One region of the Virgibacillus alimentarius genome, then DNA from elsewhere that is predicted to be linked to it. Evidence: a T-box and tRNA genes for the amino acid it is inferred to sense, from the RefSeq annotation. Region 1 holds a T-box; the other holds one or more tRNA genes.

Region 1 (11,342 bases):
AAGTATATGAAATGTGGGTGAGATAATGTCTATGAACGAAAAAGTAACAAATGAACAAGCATATGATGCGGAGCAAATACAGATTCTTGAAGGTTTAGAAGCTGTTAGGAAACGCCCTAGTATGTATATTGGATCAACGAGTGAAAAGGGACTTCACCATCTTGTTTGGGAAATTATTGATAACAGTATTGACGAAGCGTTGGCAGGGTACTGTGATCATATACAGGTAATTGTCGAAAAAGACAATAGTATTACTGTTAAAGATAATGGCCGGGGAATTCCGGTTGATACGCATGAGAAAACAGGAAAATCTGCACTGGAAGTTATTATGACTGTCCTCCACGCAGGCGGAAAGTTTGGTGGTGGCGGCTATAAAGTATCTGGTGGTTTGCATGGTGTAGGTGCATCCGTAGTAAACGCATTATCCAGTAACTTAGAAGTATATGTGCATCGTGATGAAAAAGTTTATTATCTAGGGTTTGAAAAGGGAGTATCTCAAGAAGACATTAAAGTAATTGGCGAGACGGATATTACAGGAACAATTATTCATTTTAAACCTGATCCGACTATTTTCACAGAAACTACTGTATTTGATTTTGAGACGTTAGCGCAACGTCTTCGTGAATTGGCATTTTTAAATAAGGGAATTTCCATTTCACTAGAAGATAAGCGAAATGATGAAGAGCCTGTTACTTATCATTATGAAGGTGGAATTATCTCTTATGTTGAATATCTTAACCGAACCAAAGATGCTTTACACGAGCCATTTTATTCTGAAGGTGAAGATCAGCAAATAGCAGTAGAAGTATCTATACAATACAATGATGGATATGCTAGCAATCTTTATTCCTTTGCAAATAATATTCATACGTATGAGGGTGGAACGCATGAATCTGGATTTAGGACTGGACTGACCCGTGTCATCAATGATTATGCTCGAAAAAATAATTTATTTAAGGAAGATGATCCGAATTTATCCGGAGATGATGTTCGGGAAGGGATGACTGCTATTGTTTCTATTAAACATCCAGACCCGCAATTTGAAGGGCAAACAAAGACAAAACTCGGAAACAGTGAAGTTCGCACGGTGACAGATTCTGTATTTAGTGAAGCATTTTCAAAGTTTCTTTACGAAAACCCTTCGATCGGAAAAACAATTGTTGAAAAGGGACTTATGGCTTCTCGTGCTCGTATGGCTGCAAAGAAAGCTCGAGAATTAACTAGAAGAAAAAGTGCCCTGGAAGTTTCCAATTTACCGGGTAAACTAGCAGATTGTTCTTCAAAAGACGCAGAAATAAGTGAATTATATATTGTTGAGGGGGATTCTGCTGGGGGTTCTGCAAAACAGGGACGAGATCGCCATTTCCAAGCTATCTTGCCTCTTCGCGGTAAGATTTTAAATGTGGAAAAGGCCCGTTTGGACCGCATTTTATCGAATAACGAAGTACGAATGATGATAACAGCACTAGGTACGGGTATTGGGGAAGACTTTGATATCAGCAAAGCCCGTTATCATAAAATCGTTATTATGACGGATGCAGATGTCGACGGAGCGCATATTCGCACATTATTATTGACGTTTTTCTATCGTTATATGAAACCGTTAATTGAACATGGTTATATTTACATCGCACAACCACCACTTTATAAGGTCCAACAAGGAAAAGCAGCACATTATGCCTATGATGATGCAGAATTAGACCGTATTTTAGAAGAAATTCCTAAATCACCGAAACCAGGTATTCAGCGTTATAAAGGTTTAGGTGAAATGAATGCGACACAGTTATGGGAAACAACCATGGATCCAGAAACTCGAACATTACTTCAAGTTGAGTTAACCGATGCGATGGATGCGGATGAAGTTTTTAATATTTTAATGGGTGATAAAGTGGAACCGCGCCGAAACTTTATTGAAGAAAATGCGCAATATGTTCAAAATTTAGATGTATAAGGGGAATCTACAAAGGGTTTTCCAGTAGGAGGTAATCAAATGGCGGATCAACAACGTCCCAATGTTCAAGAAGTTAATATAAGCAAAGAAATGCGTACATCTTTTCTTGACTATGCAATGAGTGTTATTGTAGCGCGTGCCCTGCCGGATGTCCGTGATGGGTTAAAGCCTGTTCATCGTCGCATATTATATGCAATGAATGATCTCGGGATGCATGCGGATAAAGCTTATAAAAAATCTGCACGAATCGTTGGGGAAGTTATCGGGAAGTACCACCCCCATGGTGATTCAGCAGTTTATGAAGCAATGGTTCGTATGGCTCAAGATTTTAGTTATCGAAATATGCTTGTAGATGGTCATGGTAACTTCGGCTCGGTTGATGGTGATTCAGCAGCAGCAATGCGTTATACAGAGGCACGTATGTCCAAAATATCAATGGAACTATTACGTGATATTAATAAAGACACCATCGATTACCAGGACAATTATGATGGTACAGAGAGGGAGCCTGTCGTCTTTCCAGCAAGGTTTCCAAATTTACTTGTTAATGGCACGTCTGGGATTGCAGTTGGAATGGCCACCAACATCCCACCACATAATTTGGGAGAAACCATTGATGCCGTTTTGGCGATTAGTAAAGATCCGGATATTACGATTGATGAACTAATGGAGAATTATCTGTATGGCCCCGACTTTCCTACAGCTGGGCAAATCCTTGGGAAAAGCGGTATACGCAGAGCCTATGAAACTGGGAAGGGTTCAATCACAATTCGGGCTAAGTCTGATATCGTAGAGCAACCGAATGGGAAATCAATGATTATCGTTACTGAATTACCATATCAAGTCAATAAGGCAAAATTAATTGAAAAAATAGCTGATCATGTTCGTGATAAACGGATAGATGGCATTACTGATTTACGTGATGAATCTGATCGAAACGGGATGCGGATTGTTATCGAATTACGTCGTGATGTTAATGCAAGTGTTGTTTTAAATAATTTGTATAAATACACAGCCCTACAAACAACATTTGGTATTAATATGCTCGCCTTAGTAGAGGGCCAGCCAAGGGTACTATCCATTAAGCAATGTTTAGAGCATTATTTGGAACATCAAAAGGTGATTATCAAGCGACGTACTGCTTTTGAATTACGCAAAGCGGAAGCACGTGCTCATATTTTAGAAGGTTTACGAATTGCACTTGATCATCTGGACGAAGTCATTTCATTGATTCGTAACTCAAAAACCACAGATGTAGCAAGGCAAGGGTTAATAGAACGCTTTAATCTTTCTGAAAAACAAGCACAAGCAATCTTGGATATGCGCTTGCAACGACTAACCGGTTTAGAAAGAGAAAAGATTGAAAATGAATATAATGAATTAATCCAATTAATTGATGAATTAAAGGCTATTTTAGCTGATGAAGAGAAAGTATTAGAAATCATCCGTGAAGAACTCAACGAAATAAAAGAGCGCTATAACGATGATCGCCGCACCGATATTGTGCCTGGTGGTGTAGACTTCTTTGAAGACGAGGATTTAATTCCTGAAGAAAATATCGTCATCACGCTAACACATCAAGGATATATTAAACGCCTGCCATCATCCACCTATCGTACACAAAAGCGTGGAGGCCGTGGTATTCAAGGAATGGGCACTAATGCGGATGATTTTGTGGAACATCTTGTATCAACCTCTACACATGACACTGTTCTTTTCTTTACAAATAAAGGGAAGGTTTATAAGGTGAAAGGCTATGAAATACCTGAGTTCAGTCGAACAGCTAAAGGCATTCCTATCATTAATATGATTCAAATTGAAAGAGATGAGTGGATTAATGCGGTTATTTCAGTAAATGAATTTAGTGAAGATGATTATTTATTCTTTACGACGAAACATGGCATTTCTAAACGGACAACACTATCTCAATTCAAAAATATTCGTAAGGGTGGATTAATTGCTGTAGGTCTTCGTGATGAAGACGAATTAATTTCGGTACGGCTAACAGATGGCACAAAAGATATGATGCTTGCAACGGAAAATGGTTATCTCATCCGTTTCCATGAGAGTCAAATAAGAGCAATGGGCAGGACTGCTGCAGGAGTGAAGGGTATCACTTTGCGTGGTGGAGATGTGGTGGTTTCTATGGAAATTATTGAAGAAGACTCTAAGATTCTCCACATTACCAATAAAGGATATGGAAAACAAACCCCTGAAGAAGAGTACCGTACTACTAATCGTGGTGGAAAAGGTATTTTTACATGTAAATTAACAGATAAAACAGGTGATGTTGTTGCAGTAAAGGCGGTTACTGGAGAAGAAGAATTAATGCTTATTACAGTTGCCGGAGTATTAATTCGCATCCCTGTAACCGATATATCCGAAACCGGCCGCAATACAATGGGAGTGCGTCTCATTCGTCTGCAAAATGATGAAGAAGTGGCGACTGTTGCTAAAGTTGAACATGAAGAAGATGAGCAAAAAGGACAAGAAGAAGCATCGCAATCTGATTCAGAAGTAAACAAGGACGAAGAAAATAGACCAGACGAAGAATAAAAACGTAAAGGATGACTCAGAAGGCCAAACACTTTCTGAAGTCATCTTTTTTGCTATCTACTTGCTAAAAGCTTTACTGGTTATTTGGAAAGATGCATTTGATAAAGCAGTTGTCCAAGTAATAGCGGAATCTTTTCAAATGTGTATGTGAGAAACTGAATGATAAATGGATAGTCTACTTCAGGTTTGGTTGTTAAAAGCTCTCCCCACCATTCTGTTTCATACCGGGATAACATACTCAGATTATATAATAATAAATAATGAATCATTACTTCCGAAATATGGATATCATGTTCTCGGAAGATTGGAAAATGAATGGTATGATCCAAACAATGGAAAAAGAAAGGACCATAAGATTCTGAGATAGGTTTTTCTAATTCGACGGACAGAAATGATGACTCACTTTTAATATGTTCTATATTTGGTAAATACGTCTGTATACGCTGAATAAAGGCTTTTTTTGTTAAATGATAGCTATCTAATAAGGATATAGGAAATTTTAAAATTCTTGAGTCAAGCTTACCTATTATCGTTAATTTTTCGCTATTTTGGAGACGGAATAATGAAGATATTTCGGGAATTAGGGATAATAGATCATACATTTTGATTTTGCCAAAAGGAAACTGGCGTATAGAAAACAGATGTTCAGAAAAATAGGGGAAAAGACCATTATGCTGTAATTTGATTTCATCTTGGATAAATGTATAATCTTTTTTTTTCCTTTTCCTAGTTGAGACACCATGTGCTAGCATAGATGTTGATTCTGGATAATTTGGCCTTTTTGTTAAAAGACAAGCCTTAATAAGATGCGTCATTCCATAAAAATATAGAATAGGCTGCAGCATGGGTTTACTGTCTTTGCCACTTGTGTAAAATTGGTATCCATGCTCCAAGTAATACATAAAAGTATTACAATTTTCATAGCTCTTTGCCTCAGCATTCGATATTTGTCTTTTTTTATAACATTGATGAAGAAAGTGTTGTGCAGTTTGCTGGGATTGTAAATAAATATAAAAGTCTTTTATGCGCTTTTTATTCATCCCATTACCTCTCTTTACTATTTAAAAAATTTAGAATCTATTTACTTTTTATCGATGAAGAATCTGTTATTGAAAAAGCATTTGTGATCACGTATTGTATATTACAATAGACTACTGTATAGTTTCACCAATTTGATTAATTATAATCATAGTTCATATATACGAAACTTAAAAAATAAGGAGGAAAAATGATGCGTGAAGATAAGTTTGCAAAAGAAGGGTTAACATTTGATGATGTTTTATTAATGCCAGCTAAATCAGAAGTTTTACCAAGTGATGTAAATGTGGGAACAACGTTATCAGATCATTTAAAATTAAATGCTCCTTTAATTAGTGCTGGTATGGATACGGTAACAGAAGCATCTATGGCAATTGCAATGGCTCGCCAAGGCGGCTTTGGAGTTGTTCATAAAAACATGTCCATTGAGGATCAGGCAGAGATTGTTGACCGTGTAAAGCGTTCTGAGAGTGGTGTAATTACAAATCCATTTTTCTTAACTCCTGAACATCAAGTGTTTGATGCTGAACATTTAATGGGGAAATTCCGCATTTCCGGAGTACCGATCGTTAACAATATTGAAGACCAAGAATTAGTCGGTATTTTAACGAATCGGGACTTACGCTTTATTCAAGATTATTCCATTACTATCGCAGATGTTATGACTAGTGAAGATCTTGTAACTGCTCCAGTGGGCACAACATTGGAAGAAGCAGAGAATTTAATGCAGAAATTCAAAATTGAAAAATTACCTTTAGTTGATGAAGCAAATATTCTTAAAGGCTTAATTACAATTAAAGATATTGAAAAAGTAATTGAATTCCCAAATGCTGCAAAAGATTCACAAGGGAGATTAATTGTTGGTGCTGCTGTAGGCGTAACGAATGATGCAATGAAACGTATTGAAAAATTGGTTGAAGCAAGTGTCGATGTTATTGTCATTGATACAGCCCATGGACACTCCAAAGGGGTGTTAGAAAAAGTAAAAAGTATTCGCGATGCGTATCCAAATCTCGATATTATTGCTGGAAATGTTGCTACAGCAGAGGCGACAAGGGACTTAATTGAGGCTGGCGCATCAATTGTTAAGGTCGGTATTGGACCTGGTTCTATTTGTACAACCCGTGTTGTAGCAGGAATAGGAGTTCCACAAATAACAGCAGTAAATGACTGTGCAAAAGCAGCTTCGGAATATGGTGTTCCTGTCATTGCAGATGGAGGAATCAAGTATTCTGGTGATATTGTAAAAGCATTAGCAGCGGGCGCTCACGCGGTTATGCTTGGAAGTATGTTTGCGGGCGTTACAGAAAGCCCCGGTGAAATGGAAATATATCAAGGAAGACAATATAAAGTGTATCGTGGCATGGGATCAGTAGGAGCAATGAAGGCGGGCTCTAAAGATCGCTATTTCCAAGATTCTTCACAGTCGAACAAATTAGTTCCTGAGGGAATTGAGGGAAGAGTCGCTTATAAAGGTCCGCTGGCAGAAACATTTCATCAGCTAATCGGAGGACTTCGCGCTGGTATGGGGTATACTGGTTCAGAAACAATTGATGCCCTCCGAAATGAATCTCAATTTATTAAAATTACCAATGCGGGACTAAGAGAGAACCATCCGCATGACGTTCAAATAACCAAAGAAGCACCGAATTATTCCGTTCAATAGACGCTTTAATAAGCATAAAAAATTCCTAAATAATAATATAGATAGGGACACTTCCCTATCTATTTTTTTACTTTTTATTATGGTAAAATAACAAAGGTGTGTCTCGTTCGTTCTAAAAATAAAAATGTTAAAGGTGAAAAGTGGAGGTAGAGAAAGTTGAAACACAACATAGGAAAGGGTTTGTCATTTTTACTCATAACTTTTGTAATGACAGCATTGTTTTCAGCACAACCAAATGCTGTACAAGCTAAAGAATTAAATCTTAATGCAGAATCAGCTATATTAGTTGATGCTGAAACAGGGAAGGTTTTATATGCAAAAAATCCAGACATCGAACTTCCACCTGCTAGTATGACCAAGATGATGACAGAATATCTTGTTTGGGAAGCTATTGAAAAAGGGGAAATAGATTGGGAGACAACAACGCAAATCAGTGACTATGCATATAGTATATCTGCAGATGAATCATTTTCAGGAGTAGGTTTGAAACAAGATAAGGATTACACTGTACGTCAGTTATATGAGGCAATGGCGATTAATTCCGATAATGCAACAACCATTGCACTTGCTGAACTTATTGCTGGTTCAGAAGGTGAATTTGTAAAATTAATGAATAAAAAAGCTGGAGAAATGGGACTGCCAGAGTATAAATTTGTAAATTCCAGCGGCTTAGATAATAAATCACTAGGTGATAATCATCCGGAAGGGACAGAACCGGATGAGGTGAACTTAATGTCCGCCCGTTCTGCCGCCATATTAGCCTATAATTTAGTAAATGATTATCCAGAGGCACTTGAAATATCAAAAATTCCAGAAACTGAATTTGATGGTCAAACCATTCGCAATTGGAACTACATGCTTCCACATGATGCGTCCTATCTGAAACAATTTGCTTATGAAGGGGTAACAGGTTTAAAAACAGGTTTTACAGACCTTGCCGGCTATTGCTTTACTGGAACAGTTACGCGTGATGGAAAGCAGCTAATTTCTGTCGTGATGAAAACAGAAAGCGAAAAAGAACGCTTTAAGGAAACTGCAAAACTATTTGATTATGGATTTAAACATTTTACAATGAAAGAGTTATTCCCTAAAAACTATCAATTGAAAGGTAAATCAACGCTTCCAGTAATAAAAGGAAAAGATGAAAATATAGATATTGCGCTTAAAGATGCGATTCAGGCCCCAGTGAAAAAAGGGGACGAGAAAAAATATAGTGTCAAATACCATTTTGATAAAAAGAAATTAAATAAAGATGGGGAATTAACTGCGCCCATTAAAAAGGGAGAAAAGATAGGGACTGCTGAACTTGTGTATGATGGTGATGATGACTACGGTTACCTTTTCGATAAAAAAGATAAACAAACGGTTGATGTAATCGCTACAGAAGAAGTGGAGAAAAAGAATTGGTTTATGCTAGCGTTAGGAGCAATTGGCTCTTTCTTCGCAAATTTATTTTCTACTATTGTTGATACTGTTAAAGGCTGGTTCTAAATGGTATTATATAAATAATCGCTTTTAAATTTTAAATTGTGAGAATACAGGGGGAAATCAAATGACAAATGCTAGCGTAGAAATACCTAAAAATGGCGTTATTATGGATGTTGTTAACGCTGAGCAAGCTAAAATTGCTGAGGAAGCTGGAGCAGTAGCAGTTATGGCCTTAGAGCGAGTGCCATCAGATATTCGCGCAGCTGGTGGAGTAGCCCGCATGGCTGATCCTACGATTACGGAGGAAGTGATGAATGCTGTTTCTATTCCAGTTATGGCTAAAGGCCGCATTGGACACATTGTCGAAGCGCGTGTGATGGAAGCCATGGGTGTCGATTATATTGATGAAAGTGAAGTGTTAACACCAGCTGATGAGGTATTCCATCTTAAAAAATCAGACTATACGGTTCCATTTGTATGTGGATGCCGTAATTTAGGCGAAGCAGCGCGCCGCCTTGGTGAAGGTGCTTCCATGCTTCGTACAAAAGGTGAGCCTGGTACAGGGAATATTGTCGAAGCGGTACGTCACTTGCGAGAAGTTAATTCAGAAATTCGCCAGCTTGTAGCAATGTCTGAAGATGAAGTCATGACCTATGCTAAAAATATTGGAGCACCTTATGAACTTTTAATGGCTATTCGTAAAGAAGGACGTTTACCTGTAAATAATTTTGCAGCAGGTGGTGTTGCAACCCCTTCTGATGCGGCATTAATGATGGAGCTGGGTGCTGACGGCGTGTTTGTAGGTTCAGGTATTTTTAAATCCGATAATCCTAAGAAATTTGCAGGAGCAATCGTTCAGGCGACAGCAAATTACAAAGATTATAAATTAATTGGCGAGCTTTCTAAAGATCTAGGTACTGCTATGAAAGGGATTGAAATGAGTACATTAGAAGCAGGAGAGCGTATGCAGGATCGAAGTGAATAAAAGCAAAGCATAAGGTTAATAATGATCATATGTACTTGCATCTTACTTATTTATTCGCTATGATATATCATAATTCTTATACAATGTTTAACAGTAGCGATAGGAATTAGTAATAGCATTAACTTCTATAGAGAGTCGATGGTTGGTGAAAATCGGTGTAGTGTGCTATGAATCCATCCTTGAACTGGTTTATTGATAGATTATTTATGTAGATAAACCCGGTTAAGTACCGTTAATAACTGTGAGCCGGAAGGGTTATCCTCTTCAACAAGGGTGGCAACGCGGGAAATACACTCTCGTCCCTACTTTTTTAGGGCGGGAGTTTTTTATTTTTATTGAGCTAGGATCTTTCATATAAGGAGGAAATAACTATGTTGGATATGAAATTTTTGCGCAATCATTTACAAGAAGTAAAGGATAAACTGAAACATCGTGGAGAAGACCTGTCGGAACTTGAGAAATTTGCTGAACTTGATGAAAAGCGGCGCACATTAATCAAAGAAACAGAGACATTAAAAGCAAAGCGTAATGAAGTTTCAAAACAAATTTCTGTATTAAAAAAGGAAAAAAAAGACGCAGATACAGCAATTAAAGATATGCGTGAAGTAGGAGATCAAATTTCCAATTATGACAAAGAACTAAAGGAAACTGAAGACAAATTAGCTAATATTATGTATGCTATTCCGAATATACCACATGAAAGTGTACCAATTGGAGAAGATGATGAGGATAATGTGGAAGTACGAAAATGGGGAGATGTACCAGAGTTTACGCATGAAGTAAAGCCACATTGGGATATTGCTAAGAATCTAGATATACTGGATTTTGAAAGAGCCGCAAAAGTTACCGGAAGCCGTTTTGTTTTCTATAAAGGAATCGGAGCAAGACTTGAACGAGCACTTTTTAATTTCATGATTGATCTGCATGCTGATGAGCACGGCTATGAGGAAATGCTACCACCATATATGGTAAATCGTGCAAGTTTAACAGGTACTGGACAACTGCCAAAATTTGAAGAGGATGCTTTTCGTGTTGCTGATTGGGATTACTTTATGATACCAACTTCTGAAGTACCTGTAACGAATTATTATCGTGATGAAATCATGGAGGAACTGCCAAAAAAATATGTTGCATTTAGTGCAAATTTCCGGTCTGAGGCAGGTTCTGCCGGAAGAGATACTCGAGGTCTTATTCGCCAGCATCAATTCAATAAAGTTGAACTTGTTCATTTTTCAAAACCAGAGGAATCATATGAAACATTAGAGACATTGACGGAAAATGCGGAGAAAGTGTTACAATTATTAAATCTGCCTTATCGCGTTATGAGCATGTGTACGGGTGATTTAGGATTTACAGCAGCAAAGAAGTATGACATTGAAGTATGGATTCCAAGTCAAGAAACATACCGCGAAATATCCTCTTGCTCTAATTTTGAGGATTTCCAGGCAAGACGTGCCGGAATCCGGTTTCGAAGGGAAGCAAACGGAAAGCCCGAGTTTGTTCACACACTAAATGGATCAGGTGTAGCTGTTGGACGTACAGTTGCAGCTATCTTAGAAAATTTTCAGCAGGAAGATGGCTCAGTCGTTATCCCAGAAGTTTTGCGTCCTTATATGGGTGGAAGAGAAGTTATAAAGTAAATTTTATCTCATTTTGGCTGAAGTAGGGCAGGCTCATTATCGTTCTCCCTATTTCTTGCCAAAAAATATTTAATTTTT
Region 2 (11,342 bases), on a different contig from region 1:
ACGGGAGATGTGGAATAAAATTATGTTGAAAGACAGATTAACGAAGGAGGCTGGCTATAATTCTTTAAACGCTGATTATAATCAGCTACTCGGAGAAAAGGGAATTACACTAAATGACCTACGACCTGTAGGAACAATTCGGATTAATGATAAGGATTACAGTGCCATTTCAAATGGACAATGGATCCCCAAAAATAATGAAATACAAGTAATAGAAGTTGATGGTACAAAAATTTTGGTGAAGCAATTATAAAATAAAAAAACGCAATGAATGATCACTTTCGTTCATTGCGTTTTTTTACAGCCAACATATCAAACATATTAAACAAGTCAAGTTAAAAAACTAATTTAAGTATCATTTGTGATTTGTAAATTTAATGTAAAGTATTTGCGAAGATACTTTACAAAATAAAGTTATTTATTAATAATGGAATGGTATACGACATAATCTGACAGAAAGTGAAGGGAAGGTTTAACCATTGGAAATCGATGTACAAGCTATGCTGTTTGAATTTATTGGCGGTTTAGGTATTTTTCTATTAGGCATTAAATACATGGGAGATGGATTGCAGCAATCTGCGGGAGATCGGTTAAGAGATATTCTTGACAAATTTACAAGTAATCCTTTTTTGGGTGTATTAGCTGGAATTATTGTTACTGTTCTTATACAAAGTAGTTCAGGTACTACTGTGTTAACTGTAGGCCTAGTTAATGCTGGTTTTATGACTTTAAGACAAGCGATAGGCGTTATTATGGGGGCAAATATTGGTACCACCATAACTGCGTTTATTATAGGCCTGGATATCGGGGAATACGCTTTACCAATAATTGCTGTAGGATGTTTTTTACTATTTTTCTTTAAAAATCAAAAAGTGAATGCCATTGGACAAACTATTTTTGGGTTTGGTGCATTATTTTTTGGGTTGGATTTAATGAGTGCTGGTATGGAACCGCTGCGCAGTTTAGAAGCATTCCATGAACTCACGGTCAGTATGAGTGATAATTCAATACTAGGTGTTGTTATTGGTACTGTTTTCACATTAATTGTACAAAGTTCTAGTGCAACAATTGGTATACTCCAAGGGTTGTTTGCTGAAGGAGCAATAGAACTAAAAGCAGCTATACCCGTTTTGATGGGAGATAACTTAGGAACCACTATAACAGCCATTTTAGCATCACTTGGTGCGACAGTTGCAGCAAAAAGAGCTGCATTTACACATGTTATTTTTAATTTAATGGGTGCAGCTATCTTTTTAATTTTTCTAAGTTTATTTACAACGTTCGTGAGCTATTTACAAGGCCAATTAAATTTAAATCCGGAAATGACAATTGCATTTGCACATGGAAGTTTTAATATGGCCAATACAGTTATTCAATTTCCTTTTATTGGTATACTTGCATGGATAGTTACAAAAATTATACCGGGTGAAGATACAATAATTGAGTATAAGCCAAAGCATTTGGATCCTATATTTATTCAACAATCATCGACCCTAGCGTTAGATCAAGCAAAATCCGAAATTGTTCGCATGGGCGAATACGCATACAAAGGCCTCGAGGAGACGAATTTATATTTAACAACGCAACAGCAAAAATATTCGGAGATGGCTGTTCAAGTTGAGGGAGCTTTAAATAACCTCGATCGGGAAATAACGGATTATTTGATAAGCATTTCCAGTGGAACAATGACAGAATTAGAAAGTGCAAAACACACTTCACTTATGGACACCGTTCGCGATATTGAACGAATTGGGGATCATTTCGAAAATATCGTTGAACTGATTGATTATAAAATTTCAAACAAAGTTAATATTACAGAACAGGCACAAGAAGACCTGAATGATATGTTTGACTTAACGATTTTAACCGTAAAGCAGGCCGTTAAAGCTCTTGAGACAATGGATAGAGAAGAAGCGCTTGCTGTTGCACAAAAAGAAGATCAAATAGATAAAATGGAGAGAAATTATCGTAAAAAACATATTATTCGCATGAATGAAGGAAAATGTAACGGTTCAGCAGGCATTGTTTTTGTCGATATATTAAGTAATTTAGAAAGAATTGGTGACCATGCAGTAAATATAGCAGAAGAGGTACTGGATTAAATCGCATCATTTATGTATTTAAGAAAATAATTGAATTTTAGTATTGAAAACTATATAAGAAAGTGCTATAGTATGTATTGTTGTTTCTAAAGACAACAATACATACTAATTATTTAAAAAAATATTTTAAAAAATATTTCAAGAAAATAATTGACAGATCGTGTCGAACATGATAAATTATATTTCGTGCCTAACCAATATCAAAAAATATAAAGACATTATCTCATAGAGAAAATGTAAATTTGATTAACTAATTACTTGTTAAACTTTACCGATCTAGTTATAAGTAACCTTGAAGAACCAATTAACTGTAAATAAACATGTAGATGCCAGGGAAAAAGAACGATTGTTAATAGATACTAAAATCATTCCACAGTAGCTCAGCGGTAGAGCTATCGGCTGTTAACCGATCGGTCGTAGGTTCGAATCCTACCTGTGGAGCCTTATTTGGCGGTGTAGCTCAGCTGGCGAGAGCGTACGGTTCATACCCGTAAGGTCGTGGGTTCGATCCCCTCCGCCGCTACCAATCTACTTCATTTGGCGGTCGTGGCGAAGCGGTCAACGCACCGGATTGTGGCTCCGGCATTCGTGGGTTCGATTCCCACCGGTCGCCCCATTACATTAGTAAAATATTTTATTAAGGACCCTTAGCTCAGTTGGTTAGAGCTATCGGCTCATAACCGATCGGTCGCAGGTTCGAATCCTGCAGGGTCCACCATTATACGGAGGAATACCCAAGTCTGGCTGAAGGGGTCGGTCTTGAAAACCGAAAGGGGTGTCAAAGCCCGCGGGGGTTCGAATCCCTCTTCCTCCTCCATACATAAACTTGCTAAGATAAATAGAAATAATGGCTCGGTAGCTCAGTCGGTAGAGCAAAGGACTGAAAATCCTTGTGTCGGCGGTTCGATTCCGTCCCGAGCCACCACTAAATGACGTAACAAGCAAAAATGCTTGTTTTTTTTGAGGGTAATTTTTCTGAAATTTCATTGTTTATTTTATTGCTAGAAAAAGTATGTGAAAGCGTAGATCATCTTTCATCCAACTTACATTAATCAAGGACTTCAAGAGAATGCAAAATATTTGCATGAGTTGAAACGCTTTGGTACTCTTGATAAGTAAAGGTGAATAATATATCCTTTTACTTTAGAATAATTTTGAAGGAGGAAATTTAATCATGGCTAAATTTGAATTACCTGAACTACCTTATGCATACGATGCTTTAGAACCAACAATCGACAAGGAAACAATGAACATTCACCATACAAAGCATCATAATACTTATGTTACAAACCTAAATGGTGCTTTAGAAGGTAATGAAACCCTTCAATCTAAATCGTTAGAAGACCTTATAAGCAATTTAGAGAATGTACCTGAAAACATCCGTACTGCAGTACGAAATAACGGTGGTGGACATGCTAACCACAGTCTTTTCTGGAAAGTTCTATCACCAAACGGTGGAGGAAATCCATCAGGAGAACTTGCTGATAAAATTAATGGTAAATTCGGAAGCATTGATAAATTTAAAGAAGAATTCGAAACAGCTGCAAAAAAACGTTTTGGTTCTGGATGGGCATGGTTAGTAGTTAATAATGGTGAACTAGAAGTAATGAGTACTCCTAATCAAGATAGTCCTTTAATGGAAGGGAAAACGCCTATATTGGGGTTAGATGTTTGGGAGCATGCATACTACCTAAACTATCAAAACAGACGTCCTGAATATGTTTCTGCATTCTGGAATGTAGTAAATTGGGATGAGGTAGCCAAGAATTATAACAATGCTAAATAAGAATGAGTTTAAAAATACGAGGAAATATCCTCGTATTTTTTTATGCAAAAACAGCTATATTGGCTTTATATAAATTTTTTTGTGAGGGCTTTTTGTATATCTCATGCCGATTTGCTCACACTATTTAAAGAGAAAAAGGAGCCTTGAGATATGCAAAAAAAACTTAGTTTTTTATCAGAAAAAATGGATATTGATCGTGATTTAATTTTTTTGTTAATTATTGGAGGGCTCTATTCGTTAGGGCTTTTTCTTTCTAACACTTTTGTAAATGTTTATTTATGGAAACAAGCGGGTGACTATATTACTATCGCTGTTTATAACCTAGCTATATACCTGTTTCAACCTATTACTTTCATTTTGGCAGGAAAGACTGCAAAAAAAATTGATCGTATTATTGTATTAAGACTAGGGGTTATTTTCTTATCTGTATTTTTTATGAGTGTATTAATCATTGGAGAAAAGGCAGCTACTTATAATTTCATACTCGGGAGCCTGCTCGGTATCGGTTATGGATTTTACTGGCTTGCTTTTGATGTTTTAACATTTGAAATTACCGAACCAGATACACGTGATTTTTTTAATGGATTCCTAGGTGTCTTGCAATCTTTTGGAGGAATGGTTGGCCCGTTAATTGCTGGGTTTATCATTGCGAAAATGTCAGATAATACAGGGTATACGACAATATTTACGATTTCTTTTATTTTGTTTATCTGTGCTGTAGCCTGTAGCTTCTTTTTAAAACGGCGTCAAGCAGAAGGAAGCTTTCAATTTAAAAAAATTTTAAGAGAAAGGCACCATAATAAAAATTGGAACCGAATTTTATATGCCCATATTTTCCAAGGTTTAAGGGAAGGGATTTTCCTATTTGTTATCACAATCTGGGTATTTTTAGTGACCAAAAGTGAATTTGCCTTGGGTATGTTTAATTTACTTTTATCTGGTTTATCATTAGTATTTTATTTTATTGCAACGAAATTCATTAAACCCGCCCGAAGGAAGTTAGCTATATTAATTGGAGCTGCCATGCTGTACTTTTCACTTTATATCATTTTATTTCAAATTAGTTATACCAAATTGCTTATATATGCGATTATAATTGGTATTGCCTATCCAATTATCAGTGTACCGTATGTATCATTAACTTATGATGTAATCGGTAAGGCGCGGGATGCAAAAGATTTACGTGTTGAATATATCGTTGTCAGAGAATTTTTTGTGAATATCGGGAGAGTAATATCCATTAGTATTTTTCTTCTGACTGTTATCAATTTCTCTTCTGAACTGGCAATTCCTATATTGTTAATGATTTTTGGTTCAGGTCATCTTTTTATTTATTTATTTGTAAAAAATATATATTTGACTAGCTCCCCAGAAAAAGAAATCATGATAAAAGATCGAATAACTGATGAAAAAAATCGTTAAATGAGTTAGAATTTCATAAATTAAATGCTATAATAGGAAAGGATTTATATAGCTTTAGACAAAATGAGGGGAATAAATAGTGAAAAATAAAAAAAGAAAAAAAAGACCACAACTTCCTTTCCGTTTAAATATCATCTTTTTTATCGTGTTTCTACTATTCTGTGGCTTAATTCTTCAATTGGGAGTTGTTCAAATACTACATGGCGAAGGGTTTCAGGAAGAAATTGACCGTACAATTAAAGATACAACCAAAATTCCTGTGCCTCGTGGATTAATTGTTGATCGAAATCAAAATGTAATCGTAGACAATAAACCTTTATATTCAATAACTTATACACCAGCAAAAGGTACACAGGCTGAAGATAAATTAAAAGTAGCGGAAAAATTAGCGGAATATATATCGATGGACAGTAAAGAGCGAATCGATGGCTTAACTGAACGCAACAAAAAAGAGTATTGGTATTTAAAAAATAAAAAAGAAGCAGATAAACGCCTTTCTGAAGAAGAAGCAAATGAAATGAGTAATGCAGAACAATACGATACGATTTTAGACCGGATAACAGAGAAAGAAATTAGTGATTTTACAAAACAAGAACTTGAGGTAATGGTCATTAAAAAAGAGTTGGATAAAGCATATTCCCTAACTCCACAAATAATTAAAAACGAAGATGTTACTCCGAAAGAATATGCACGTGTTGCAGAACATTTAGACCAACTTCCTGGAGTTAATGCTACAACCGACTGGAATCGTTCCTATCCATTTAAGGATAGCTTTAAATCACTTCTAGGATCGATTACATCGCAAGAAGAGGGACTCCCTGCGGAAAAAATCGATTATTTCCTAACACGAGGTTATAGTAGAAATGATCGTGTTGGTAAAAGTGGTTTGGAAGAACAATATGAGGAAGTTTTACGTGGCAGAAAAGAGCAAGTGCAATATACAACAACGAAATCTGGACAAGTAATTGATTCCGAGGTTATTGTAGAAGGACAGCGCGGGAAAGATTTAGTTTTAACTATCGACATGGAACTGCAAAAACGCGTAGATAAAATTGTAAAAAAAGAGCTGAAAACAGCAATTCAAAAACACCCGCATGCAAACCGATTTTTGAACGATGCATTCGCTGTTGTCATTAATCCTCAAACTGGCGAATTATTAGCAGTGTCCGGCCAGCATTATGACCGTGAGGAAGGCAAGTTTGAAAATGCAGCCTATAAAGCATTATATGAGGCACATCGACCCGGATCGTCTATTAAAGGGGCAACAATAGCAGCGGGATATCAATCAGATGTTATTTCACCTGGTCAAACATTTTACGATGCCCCAATCAAGATAGCAGGTACACCAGAAAAAAGTTCTGTCTCTAACTTAGGATCCATTAATGATATAAATGCTTTAAAACGGTCTTCAAACGTATACATGTTTTATATCGCTATGCGCATGGGTGGGGAATATGATTATCAACGTGGAAAATCAATTCAATTTAATCCTGAATCCGTTCAAGAGATAAGGAATTATTTTCACCAATTTGGCTTAGGGGTTTCAACAGGAGTCGACTTTCCTTATGAAGCGACTGGGTATGTAGGACAAACACCACCTAATTTACTCGACTTTTCAATTGGCCAATATGATACGTACACAACAATGCAATTAGCACAATATATTTCAACAATTGCGTCAGATGGCTACAGAGTACGTCCTCATTTCGTGAAAGAAATTCGAGACCCTGATTCTGAAGGTGAGGGGACTGGCCCTATTCAAAAAAGTATTAATACGAAGGTACTAAATAAAATTGGGATTAAGGATGAAAATCTTAATCGAATTCAGGAAGGATTTCGTAAAGCCTTCCAGGAAACTGGAGGCACAGCTTCATCCTATTTTTCAGGAAAAGATTACGATCCTGCTGGTAAAACGGGTACTGCACAGCACGAAGTGTACGAGGATGGGAAAAAACTAGCTGAGACGGAAAATCTGACATTAGTCGGATATGCACCATTTGACGAACCTGAAGTAGCTTTTGCTGTCGTTGTACCTAATACGGGGAATGTAAGTGGACAACATCCAATTAACAATTTAATTGGAGAGAAGATTTTAGATGAATATTTTGACCTTAAAGAGGAACGAGATAAGAAAAGTAAAAAAGAGAATAATTAAAAAGGAAAAATCCTAAACAAAAGTTTAGGATTTTTATTAATTACTGCTATTTCGTAAGTTCTTCTGCAATTTCTTCTCTACTCATTTTATTATTCAATTTATGTTTTCCTAGCTGAATTTGTTGGCTGTAATCGTTTTTCTCTAAGTATTGATCAAATTTAGTTGCATCTTTAATAATATTATTTTCAGCTAAAGTCTCGCTGATTTCTGAAGGTAACATCCCAGACTCTATGTTAATTGTAAAAGTTTCTGATTCTGTTTGCGTTTCATCATTCTCTTTTTTGTTACCATTTTTCTCTGCCTTATTTTTCTTTTTAGAATTTGTTTGGTTTTTTTCTTTTTGCTTAGAACTACTGTTTTTGCTGTTATCTTGTTCATCATTTACAGATAGTGTGATATATTCATCTTCTGTAACAACGTGATACCCATCAGTTTTTATGGCTTCAATCATTTCATCGGTTGATAGATTATCTAAGTTTGCCTTTGATGTATCAAATTTATAGAATGCCAGTAATAAAATTGCAGCCGCTGTAAATAATCCTATAGCAAAATAACGAATAGGTTGTTTCATGTATATCCCCTCAATGAATATTAATATGCTTTCATATAGCTAATTGCTTATTTATTTTTGGAATAGTTATCTAGAGAAATATCATCAGAGAGAAGTTCCTCTTCTAAAACTTTGATTTTCTTTTTTAATTGATATGTATCTTGCATTGTTGAAATAGAGATTTGTTCTAATTGACTTTCCATCTCATCAAACCTATCTTTCATAAAAAAAGATAAAATAAATAACACAATAGCGACTATTACTAATGTCAAAATTACATAAATCATTATTTAACCTCCATTTTAGTCATTCCTTATTAAGTTATAACATAAAATGAAGGGAAGAACCATTATAAAATAGACATTCATGTAAATTTTTATTGAAAAAAGTAAAACATTAGTTTTTTTACTATATTGTCAAAACGAATGATTTATTCACGTCTTATGGTGGTCTGGTATAACTGTATCTGTATTAAGTAATTCTAATTCCCTAATTTGATCACTATATGTAAATTCCTTTCCAAACTTAATAATACTTAGTATAATACATTCTTAATATCATTATTATTATGCAATGCTTAGTGCCACTGACTTGATAATAAATCAACCAAGATAATGAGAGGGGTACTTGTCGAATGAAGTTAAAATTTATTTGGATATCGTTAATGAGTGCTATGTTGATATTATCCGGTTGTGAGGATAAGGAAATACCAATCGAGACAACATCGGAAGATACAAACAGTGCTCAATCAGAAAGTAACCAAAAGGATATTGATGATCATTTAGAGGAAGAGCGAGATAAAATTAATCAATATATGAACATTAATATGAACGACGCAATCGAACATCACAACAAAGCGATGGAAGCGATCGACAAAGCTCAAAATATGGATATCGAAAAAGAACAGTATGAGGTATTTATTAATGAAGTATTGCCTGAGGCCAAGAAAGCGTTAAGGGATGCAAAATCACTTAAAGCCAATTCAAATCCAAAAGATCTTGATCAATTAGAGGAAAAATTAGTCAAACCATTAAATACGTTTGTAAACTTATTAGAATACAAAGGAGAATTGATGAAAACCAAATCAGAACAGAAGAAAAAAGAATTAGAAAAAGTATATGAAGAACATGTGAAGAAATACATGGAAGAATTAAAATCTTACTATGACAAGCTTGAAGCTATTAAAAAGAAATATAATTTGGACTTTAATTTAGATAATATTAATGTCTTAAAAGAACAAATTAAACGGACCATTGAAATAGCAGAGTATTTGAAAGTTTCTTCTAAACATTTAAAGGAATTGATTGCATTCCAGCAAGAAGCATTGAATGCCTTGCATGCATTAATAGAAAATCAATCTACTTCTGGAAATAAGCTAACAGAAAAATTTACAGAGAGCCTTTTTCCAGAATTAGAAAAAATATTGGATAGAGATCGGACTCAAAATCTTAATCCAGAAAAATTAAGTGAATCTATTGATCAATTAAAAGAGGCCACTGAAAATAATTTAGAAGCATTGGAAATGCGGAAAAAAGGCATCGACAATAATAATACGGAACTGATTGAAAAATCCCGTGAAAAATATAAAGAATATGAAGAAAAAATTGATGAATTTCGTTCTAATCTAGAAGATGCAAAATCAAAAATAGATGACATTAAAAATAGAGCAGAGTAACTCTGGAATTCAGTCCATAATGTCATAAATTACGAAGCAAATACGAAACAATAACCTAATTTTTTAAGATGTATCTTGATTGTTTTCTAAAGATCTGCTATGATAATTAAGTCCGATGTGAAGATATAAAAGCTAAATGGCAAGTTTTCATGATTTGGAGGGATAAACATGCGAGTAAACATTACATTAGCTTGTACTGAAACTGGTGATCGAAATTATATTTCTACAAAAAACAAGCGTACTAATCCTGAGCGTTTAGAGCTTATGAAATATTGTCCACGCCTAAAAAAACATACATTACACCGTGAAACAAAATAATGATATGTTTAAATAAAACTCTTATCCGAGGATAGGAGTTTTATTTTTATTTATTTTCATTCCTACGATATACTTTTAATAAATGATGAGAAAGGTGATTTAGTTGGATAAAGAGCAGTTACGTAAATCAGCAATTATGTCACTAAAAAATATTTCACACCATGACAAAAAACAAATTGAAAATAAATTAGCCGAAAATTTAATGAATTCCACTTTATGGAAACAAGCAGAAACGATTGGAATTACAATGGCACAGGAATTTGAATGGAGTACAAAACCAATAATCAAAGAAGCATGGAATAATGGAAAAACAATTTGTGTCCCCAAATGTAATCCACAAAACAAACAACTTACGTTTTATCAATTACAAGACTTTAATCAATTAGAGATTGTCTATTATAATTTACTGGAGCCCAAACCAGAAGAAACAGAAGAAATAGTCAAATCGAACATTGATTTATTGGTTGTACCTGGCATTGTTTTTGATAAAAGAGGTTTTCGTATCGGGTTTGGCGGCGGCTACTATGATCGCTTTTTAACCGATTTTTCTAATAAAACCGTTTCAATAATAAGTACGATGCAACTTAGAGATCACTTACCGAATGATTCTTTCGATATCCCAGTGAATCATATTATTACGGAAAATGGCATTGTGTTATAGGGGGAGATTCCATGAATATTGAACGTTACTCTAGGCAAAGGTTATTTTCACCTATTGGCGATATAGGTCAGGAGCGTATAGGTAATTGTTCTATACTTGTTGTAGGAGTCGGAGCTCTAGGTACTGTACTTAGTAATCACCTTGTCCGCGCTGGAATTGGCAAGTTACGTATAGTAGACCGCGACTATGTAGAATATAGTAATCTGCAAAGACAAATGTTATTTGATGAAGACGATGTAGAGAAAGCACTGCCTAAAGCTGTGGCAGCTAAACAAAAACTAAAGAAAATAAATAGCGAAGTTCATATCGAAGCATTCGTTGAAAACGTTACAAATAATAATATCAATAAATTTATTGATGGAATTGATATTGTTCTAGATGGTACTGATAATTTTTCTACAAGATTTTTATTAAATGATATATGCTATAAAAGAGTTCTCCCATTTTCCTATGGTGGCGTTGTGGGGTCGCGTGGAATGTCTGCATTTTTTATTCCGAATGAAACACCTTGTCTGCGGTGTCTGACAAAAGAGGAAGCTGAAAGTGGACAAACATGCGATACAGTTGGAGTTATTGCTCCTGCAGTTGATATAGTATCATCAATGCAAGTTACAGAAGTATTTAAATACATAACAGGCAATAAAGCTCATTTAAGAAATACATTACAAACCTA

The links. A T-box is a leader RNA that pairs with one kind of tRNA and senses whether it is charged. The one in region 1 lies ahead of serS (serine--tRNA ligase), so its partner is inferred to be a tRNA-Ser.
Region 2: it has a tRNA-Ser gene. The T-box ahead of serS (serine--tRNA ligase) is inferred to sense a tRNA for this amino acid. The anticodon was not compared.

Annotation. Positions count from the first base shown of each region.
Region 1 is NZ_JAGIKX010000005.1:25,630-36,971, forward strand. It holds gene gyrB (DNA topoisomerase (ATP-hydrolyzing) subunit B) at 26-1,951, shown strand; gene gyrA (DNA gyrase subunit A) at 1,991-4,507, shown strand; gene J2Z81_RS05080 (YaaC family protein) at 4,588-5,547, opposite strand; gene guaB (IMP dehydrogenase) at 5,739-7,211, shown strand; gene J2Z81_RS05090 (serine hydrolase) at 7,368-8,702, shown strand; gene pdxS (pyridoxal 5'-phosphate synthase lyase subunit PdxS) at 8,764-9,624, shown strand; T-box leader at 9,712-9,931, shown strand; gene serS (serine--tRNA ligase) at 9,996-11,264, shown strand.
Region 2 is NZ_JAGIKX010000002.1:24,931-36,272, reverse strand. It holds gene J2Z81_RS02310 (NfeD family protein) at 1-253, shown strand, start outside; gene J2Z81_RS02305 (Na/Pi cotransporter family protein) at 480-2,102, shown strand; tRNA gene J2Z81_RS02300 (tRNA-Asn) at 2,472-2,543, shown strand; tRNA gene J2Z81_RS02295 (tRNA-Met) at 2,552-2,628, shown strand; tRNA gene J2Z81_RS02290 (tRNA-His) at 2,643-2,718, shown strand; tRNA gene J2Z81_RS02285 (tRNA-Ile) at 2,744-2,820, shown strand; tRNA gene J2Z81_RS02280 (tRNA-Ser) at 2,827-2,919, shown strand; tRNA gene J2Z81_RS02275 (tRNA-Phe) at 2,952-3,027, shown strand; gene J2Z81_RS02270 (superoxide dismutase) at 3,277-3,888, shown strand; gene J2Z81_RS02265 (MFS transporter) at 4,039-5,310, shown strand; gene J2Z81_RS02260 (peptidoglycan D,D-transpeptidase FtsI family protein) at 5,390-7,465, shown strand; gene J2Z81_RS15740 (endolytic transglycosylase MltG) at 7,512-8,036, opposite strand; gene J2Z81_RS02250 (hypothetical protein) at 8,084-8,302, opposite strand; gene J2Z81_RS02245 (coiled-coil domain-containing protein) at 8,650-9,690, shown strand; gene rpmG (50S ribosomal protein L33) at 9,859-10,008, shown strand; gene J2Z81_RS02235 (5-formyltetrahydrofolate cyclo-ligase) at 10,112-10,669, shown strand; gene J2Z81_RS02230 (ThiF family adenylyltransferase) at 10,681-11,342, shown strand, end outside.